2 regions of the Streptococcus sp. FDAARGOS_192 genome follow, and region 1 is predicted to be linked to the other one. Evidence: a T-box and tRNA genes for the amino acid it is inferred to sense, from the RefSeq annotation. Region 1 holds a T-box; the other holds one or more tRNA genes.

Region 1 (3,478 bases):
ACAATTTAAAATTTTTTGTGAGTTCTACTCCTGAATCTGAAGAATATGGAAGAGTTATTCTTGCTCCCGAATATTACGAGCTTGATGACGAAGACTTTGAAATTAAACGCCTAGAAATCTCTTATGCGAGACAGTTCAATAAATTGACACACCCAAAAGTTTTGGGAGCACTGATTAATCAACTTGGTCTTGATCGTCAAGTATTTGGAGATATTATTCTTGATGAAGAAGGACGTGTTCAATTTTCCATTGCTTCTCATTTAGCAAGTTATGCGATAATGACGATTACTAAGATTGGAAATGTTTCGGTTACTCTAAAAGAAGTAAGCAAAGACGATTGGATTTCAAATCAAGAAAACTATTCACAATCTTTTGTTTTACTTTCCAGTATGCGTCTTGATAATGTGTTGGCGACGGTACTAAACCTATCCCGTTCTAACGCCTTAAAACTTATTGCTTCTGGAAAAGTTAAATTAAATTATAGACAAATTGAGAAGGCTAATCAGACGGTTATGATTGGTGATATGATTTCGGTTAGAGGTTATGGTCGATTTCGACTAGCTCAACAAGACGGATTTTCAAAGTCCGGGAAAGCTAAAATCGTTATTGAAAGTCTGTTAAGACGGAGAAAAAAGTAGTTATTTAATTTAAACCATCAGATATGGTAATGAAAAATAAAGGAGGCCTGTAATGGCTATTACAGCACTTGATATTAAAGATAAACAGTTTACAACTAAATTTCGTGGATATAATGAGCAAGAAGTTGATGAATTTCTTGATATTATTGTAGATGATTACGAAGATTTGGTTCGTGATAATCGTGAACTTGCTGCTCGTGTAAAAGAGCTTGAAGAAAAATTGGCTTATTTTGATGAAATGAAAGAATCATTGAGTCAATCAGTTATTTTGGCTCAAGAAACAGCTGAAAAAGTTAAAGCTTCAGCGGCTGACGAATCAGCTAACTTGATTAATAAGGCTAACTTCAATGCTACTCATTTGGTTGAAGAAGCTAAATCTAAGGCATCTGAAATTCTTCGTGATGCAACAGATGAAGCCAAACGTGTTGCCATCGAAACGGAAGAACTTAAACGTCAAAGTCGTGTCTTCCACCAACGCCTATTGGCTGCAGTTGAAGGTCAGCTTAGCCTAGCAAGTGCTCCAGAATGGGGTGAATTGTTGCAACCAACAGCTATTTATCTTCAAAATTCAGATGCTGCCTTTAAAGAAGTTGTTGAAAAAGTTTTGGATGAGCATGTACCTGATTCAAATGATGCAGCTTCATTTGATGCAACTCGTCAATTCACTCCTGATGAAATGGCTGAACTTCAACGTCGTGTTGCTGAAAGTAATAAGCAAGTTGAAGATTTCTCTAGTCCAGAAGTTGATGAAACAAACGAAGTGGTTTCAACTCCTGTTGATTTTGGTATTCCAGATACTTTCGAGAGTGAAGTAGCAGATTTCCCAACTTCAGCACCAGTAGATGAAGTTTGTGATTTGCAACCTGAGTCAACAGGTGAAATTAATCTTAACGAAACACAAACGTTTAAATTGAATATTAGCGAATAAGAAAAATACAACTTACCAAGTATATTAACAGCGAGTGGGAGATGGTGTGAGTCCCACATTCCCTATTTGGATAGTTATCATTTTCAAGCATTCTAACTGAACTAAGTAAGTTAGAAGGATGGTCCTCCTTACGGACATATGAGGGAGCAAATGTTTTTTTGCTCTGAATTAAGGTGGTACCACGAGCTTTCGTCCTTTTTGATGAAGGCTCTTTTTATTTAGTAAATTAATTTAAAGAGGAGATATAATGAAACTCAAAGAAACCTTAAATCTAGGTAAGACAGCTTTTCCAATGCGAGCTGGACTTCCTAACAAAGAACCAATCTGGCAAAAAGAGTGGGAAGATGCTAAGATGTATCAACATCGTCAAGAGTTGAACCAAGGTAAACCTCACTTCACTCTTCATGATGGTCCTCCGTATGCCAATGGTAATATTCACGTTGGACATGCGATGAATAAAATTTCTAAGGATATCATTGTTCGTTCAAAATCAATGTCTGGTTTCTATGCTCCTTACGTTCCTGGTTGGGATACGCATGGTCTTCCAATTGAGCAAGTGTTGGCAAAACAAGGTGTGAAACGTAAAGAACTTGATCGTGCTGAATACCTTAAGATGTGTCGTGATTATGCACTTTCACAAGTTGACAAACAACGTGAAGATTTCAAACGTCTTGGTGTTTCGGCTGATTGGGATAACCCATATGTTACTTTGACACCAGACTATGAGGCTGCACAAATCCGTGTATTTGGTGAGATGGCTAAAAAAGGTTACATCTATCAAGGTGCAAAACCAGTTTATTGGTCATGGTCATCAGAATCAGCACTTGCTGAAGCTGAAATCGAGTACCATGATTTAGTTTCAACTTCACTTTACTATGCCAATAAGGTTAAGGATGGTAAAGGAGTACTAGATACAGATACATATATCGTAGTTTGGACAACAACACCATTTACAGTAACAGCTTCACGTGGTTTGACTGTTGGTGCTGATATTGAATATGTTCTCGTAAAACCTGCCGGAGAAGACCGAAAATTTGTCGTTGCTTCTGAATTACTTAATAGTCTTTCAGAGAAGTTCGGTTGGACAGATGTGGAAGTATTTCAGTCATACCGTGGTGAAGAATTGAATCAAATCGTCACTGAACACCCATGGGATACAGAAGTTGATGAGCTTGTTATCCTTGGTGATCACGTAACTACAGATTCAGGTACAGGTATCGTCCATACGGCTCCTGGTTTTGGTGAGGATGACTATAACGTAGGTATTGCTAATGGCCTTGAAGTTGCCGTAACCGTTAATGAGCGTGGTATCATGATGGAAAATGCTGGCCCTGATTTTGAAGGTCAGTTCTACGATAAAGTGGCGCCAATCGTTATGGAAAAACTTGGTGATTTGCTCCTTGCTAAAGAAGAAATCTCACACTCATACCCATTTGACTGGCGTACGAAGAAACCAATCATTTGGCGGGCTGTGCCACAATGGTTTGCCTCTGTTTCTAAATTCCGTCAAGAGATTTTGGATGAGATTGAAAAAGTTAAATTCCATTCTGAGTGGGGTAAAGTTCGTCTTTACAACATGATTCGTGACCGTGGTGACTGGGTAATCTCTCGTCAGCGTGCTTGGGGTGTGCCACTCCCAATCTTCTATGCTGAAGATAAAACACCAATCATGACTGAAGAAACAATCGAACATGTGGCTAAACTTTTCGAAGAGCATGGTTCAGTTATCTGGTGGGAACGTGATGCCAAAGATCTTCTTCCAGAAGGCTTTACACATCCAGGTTCACCAAACGGAGAGTTTACTAAAGAAACTGACATTATGGACGTATGGTTTGACTCAGGTTCATCATGGAATGGTGTCGTTGTTAACCGTCCTGAGTTGACTTATCCAGCTGACCTCTATCTCGAAGGT
Region 2 (3,478 bases), 740 kb from region 1:
TTTATCAAAAACACAGCTCTCTGCTAAATCGTAAGATGATGTATAGGGGGTGACGCCTGCCCGGTGCTGGAAGGTTAAGAGGAGTGCTTAGCAATAGCGAAGGTATGAATTGAAGCCCCAGTAAACGGCGGCCGTAACTATAACGGTCCTAAGGTAGCGAAATTCCTTGTCGGGTAAGTTCCGACCCGCACGAAAGGCGTAATGATTTGGGCACTGTCTCAACGAGAGACTCGGTGAAATTTTAGTACCTGTGAAGATGCAGGTTACCCGCGACAGGACGGAAAGACCCCATGGAGCTTTACTGCAGTTTGATATTGAGTATCTGTACCACATGTACAGGATAGGTAGGAGCCTATGACCTCGGGACGCCAGTTTCGAGTGAGGCGTTGTTGGGATACTACCCTTGTGTTATGGCTACTCTAACCCAGATAGGTTATCCCTATCGGAGACAGTGTCTGACGGGCAGTTTGACTGGGGCGGTCGCCTCCTAAAAGGTAACGGAGGCGCCCAAAGGTTCCCTCAGAATGGTTGGAAATCATTCGCAGAGTGTAAAGGTATAAGGGAGCTTGACTGCGAGAGCTACAACTCGAGCAGGGACGAAAGTCGGGCTTAGTGATCCGGTGGTTCCGCATGGAAGGGCCATCGCTCAACGGATAAAAGCTACCCTGGGGATAACAGGCTTATCTCCCCCAAGAGTTCACATCGACGGGGAGGTTTGGCACCTCGATGTCGGCTCGTCGCATCCTGGGGCTGTAGTCGGTCCCAAGGGTTGGGCTGTTCGCCCATTAAAGCGGCACGCGAGCTGGGTTCAGAACGTCGTGAGACAGTTCGGTCCCTATCCGTCGCGGGCGTAGGAAATTTGAGAGGATCTGCTCCTAGTACGAGAGGACCAGAGTGGACTTACCGCTGGTGTACCAGTTGTTCTGCCAAGAGCATCGCTGGGTAGCTATGTAGGGAAGGGATAAACGCTGAAAGCATCTAAGTGTGAAGCCCACCTCAAGATGAGATTTCCCATGATTTTATATCAGTAAGAGCCCTGAGAGATGATCAGGTTGATAGGTTAGAAGTGGAAGTGTGGTGACACATGTAGCGGACTAATACTAATAGCTCGAGGACTTATCCAAAGAAAGTAACTGAGACATATTGACAACGATTTGGTTTCTTGATACAGTATAGATATTCAATTTTGAGTTGAGAATACTCAGAGTTAAGTGACGATAGCCTAGGAGATACACCTGTTCCCATGCCGAACACAGAAGTTAAGCCCTAGTACGCCTGATGTAGTTGGGGGTTGCCCCCTGTTAGATACGGTAGTCGCTTAGCGCATAGGGAGTTTAGCTCAGCTGGGAGAGCATCTGCCTTACAAGCAGAGGGTCAGCGGTTCGATCCCGTTAACTCCCATAGGTCCCGTGGTGTAGCGGTTATCACGTCGCCCTGTCACGGCGAAGATCGCGGGTTCGATTCCCGTCGGGACCGTCAAGTAGAAATATTTGAGACTCGTTAGCTCAGTTGGTAGAGCAATTGACTTTTAATCAATGGGTCACTGGTTCGAGCCCAGTACGGGTCATATATGCGGGTGTGGCGGAATTGGCAGACGCACCAGATTTAGGATCTGGCGCTTAACGGCGTGGGGGTTCAAGTCCCTTCACCCGCATTAGAAAAGTTAGCCGGCTTAGCTCAGTTGGTAGAGCATCTGATTTGTAATCAGAGGGTCGCGTGTTCAAGTCATGTAGCCGGCATAAAATGCGAACGTAGTTCAGTGGTAGAACACCACCTTGCCAAGGTGGGGGTCGCGGGTTCGAATCCCGTCGTTCGCTTGAGGAGCCGGGGTGGCGGAACTGGCAGACGCACAGGACTTAAAATCCTGCGAAAGGAAACTTTCGTACCGGTTCGATCCCGGTCCTCGGCATAATATAATAATGAGCACCCTTAGCTCAACTGGATAGAGTACCTGACTACGAATCAGGCGGTTAGAGGTTCGACTCCTCTAGGGTGCATTTTATCGGGAAGTAGCTCAGCTTGGTAGAGCACTTGGTTTGGGACCAAGGGGTCGCAGGTTCGAATCCTGTCTTCCCGATTTATGGCGGTGTAGCTCAGCTGGCTAGAGCGTCCGGTTCATACCCGGGAGGTCGGGGGTTCGATCCCCTTCGCCGCTATATATATGGATTTCTTGGACCTTTAGCTCAACTGGTTAGAGCACTCGGCTCATAACCGAGCGGTCGTAGGTTCGAGTCCTACAAGGTCCATATATTAATTATAATATTTGGAGGATTACCCAAGTCCGGCTGAAGGGAACGGTCTTGAAAACCGTCAGGCGTGTAAAAGCGTGCGTGGGTTCGAATCCCACATCCTCCTTATAATTAACGCGGGATGGAGCAGCTAGGTAGCTCGTCGGGCTCATAACCCGAAGGTCGTAGGTTCAAATCCTGCTCCCGCAATATGGCTCGGTAGCTCAGTTGGTAGAGCAATGGATTGAAGCTCCATGTGTCGGCGGTTCGATTCCGTCTCGCGCCATTTTTGTTAAGCGGGTGTAGTTTAGTGGTAAAACTACAGCCTTCCAAGCTGTTGTCGCGAGTTCGATTCTCGTCACCCGCTTTATTTGGATATTTTAGCCAAGCATTTGCTTGGGCGCGTAGCTCAGATGGTTAGAGCGCACGCCTGATAAGCGTGAGGTCGGTGGTTCGATTCCACTCGTGCCCATATTGGAGAATTACTCAAGAGGCTGAAGAGGACGGTTTGCTAAATCGTTAGGTCGGGTAACCGGCGCGGGGGTTCGAATCCCCCATTCTCCGTAGTATTATGACGAATTATCTTTAAGATAATTCGTTTTCTTTTTTTTGAGGTGACAAAATGAAAAATAGTTTTTATCGATTTCTTCTTTATGGGTTTATTATTTTTCTATTTTTTGTAATGCTTTTTTCTTTTGTCTTTACTAATAAAAAATTAACCAAGGATATCTCGTCTAATGTTTCGGGTTTCGTTACCAAAGTAGACTCAGTGGTTTCAGTTCCATTTACTGCTTTATCAAAATCTCATAATGTTATTTCTGATCTCTTATCAACCTATAATGAGAATCAAGATTTAAAAAAATCTTTATCGAATTTAGAAAATCAATCATCTATTATTTCTAACTTGCAAGAAGAGAATGATTCTTTAAGAGCTTCGCTTAATCTTTCGGACAAGCTAAGTCGTGATACTGTTCTCACTGCTGAAGTTTCTATGCGACCTTCTGTGACTTGGTTAAAAGAGTTAACGATTAATGTCGGTAAGTCTAAGAATGTTAGTAAATCTATGCTAGCAACTTCTAATGGTGGAGTAATTGGTTTTGTAACTAAGGTATATGATGATACTACTACTATTTCTTTACTTTCTAGTAGTTCTAGTGATAGTTACCTTGCTTCTAGCGTCAAATCAGAGGATGATAACCAGATTTTCGGGATTATATCTCGTTATGATAATAAAAAGAAGCTGTTAGAGA

The links. A T-box is a leader RNA that pairs with one kind of tRNA and senses whether it is charged. The one in region 1 lies ahead of ileS (isoleucine--tRNA ligase), so its partner is inferred to be a tRNA-Ile.
Region 2: it encodes a tRNA-Ile, which carries the amino acid that the T-box ahead of ileS (isoleucine--tRNA ligase) is inferred to sense. The anticodon was not compared.

What each region holds. Positions count from the first base shown of each region.
Region 1 covers NZ_CP020431.2:387,810-391,287, forward strand. The annotation lists gene A6J31_RS03025 (RNA-binding protein) at 1-638, shown strand, start outside; gene A6J31_RS03030 (DivIVA domain-containing protein) at 691-1,566, shown strand; T-box leader at 1,553-1,766, shown strand; gene ileS (isoleucine--tRNA ligase) at 1,814-3,478, shown strand, end outside.
Region 2 covers NZ_CP020431.2:1,852,042-1,855,519, forward strand. The annotation lists rRNA gene A6J31_RS09520 (23S ribosomal RNA) at 1-1,124, shown strand, start outside; rRNA gene rrf (5S ribosomal RNA) at 1,208-1,323, shown strand; tRNA gene A6J31_RS09530 (tRNA-Val) at 1,329-1,401, shown strand; tRNA gene A6J31_RS09535 (tRNA-Asp) at 1,404-1,476, shown strand; tRNA gene A6J31_RS09540 (tRNA-Lys) at 1,495-1,567, shown strand; tRNA gene A6J31_RS09545 (tRNA-Leu) at 1,573-1,654, shown strand; tRNA gene A6J31_RS09550 (tRNA-Thr) at 1,667-1,739, shown strand; tRNA gene A6J31_RS09555 (tRNA-Gly) at 1,746-1,817, shown strand; tRNA gene A6J31_RS09560 (tRNA-Leu) at 1,824-1,909, shown strand; tRNA gene A6J31_RS09565 (tRNA-Arg) at 1,924-1,997, shown strand; tRNA gene A6J31_RS09570 (tRNA-Pro) at 2,004-2,077, shown strand; tRNA gene A6J31_RS09575 (tRNA-Met) at 2,083-2,156, shown strand; tRNA gene A6J31_RS09580 (tRNA-Ile) at 2,173-2,246, shown strand; tRNA gene A6J31_RS09585 (tRNA-Ser) at 2,266-2,355, shown strand; tRNA gene A6J31_RS09590 (tRNA-Met) at 2,365-2,438, shown strand; tRNA gene A6J31_RS09595 (tRNA-Phe) at 2,442-2,514, shown strand; tRNA gene A6J31_RS09600 (tRNA-Gly) at 2,525-2,595, shown strand; tRNA gene A6J31_RS09605 (tRNA-Ile) at 2,627-2,700, shown strand; tRNA gene A6J31_RS09610 (tRNA-Ser) at 2,705-2,792, shown strand; gene mreC (rod shape-determining protein MreC) at 2,851-3,478, shown strand, end outside.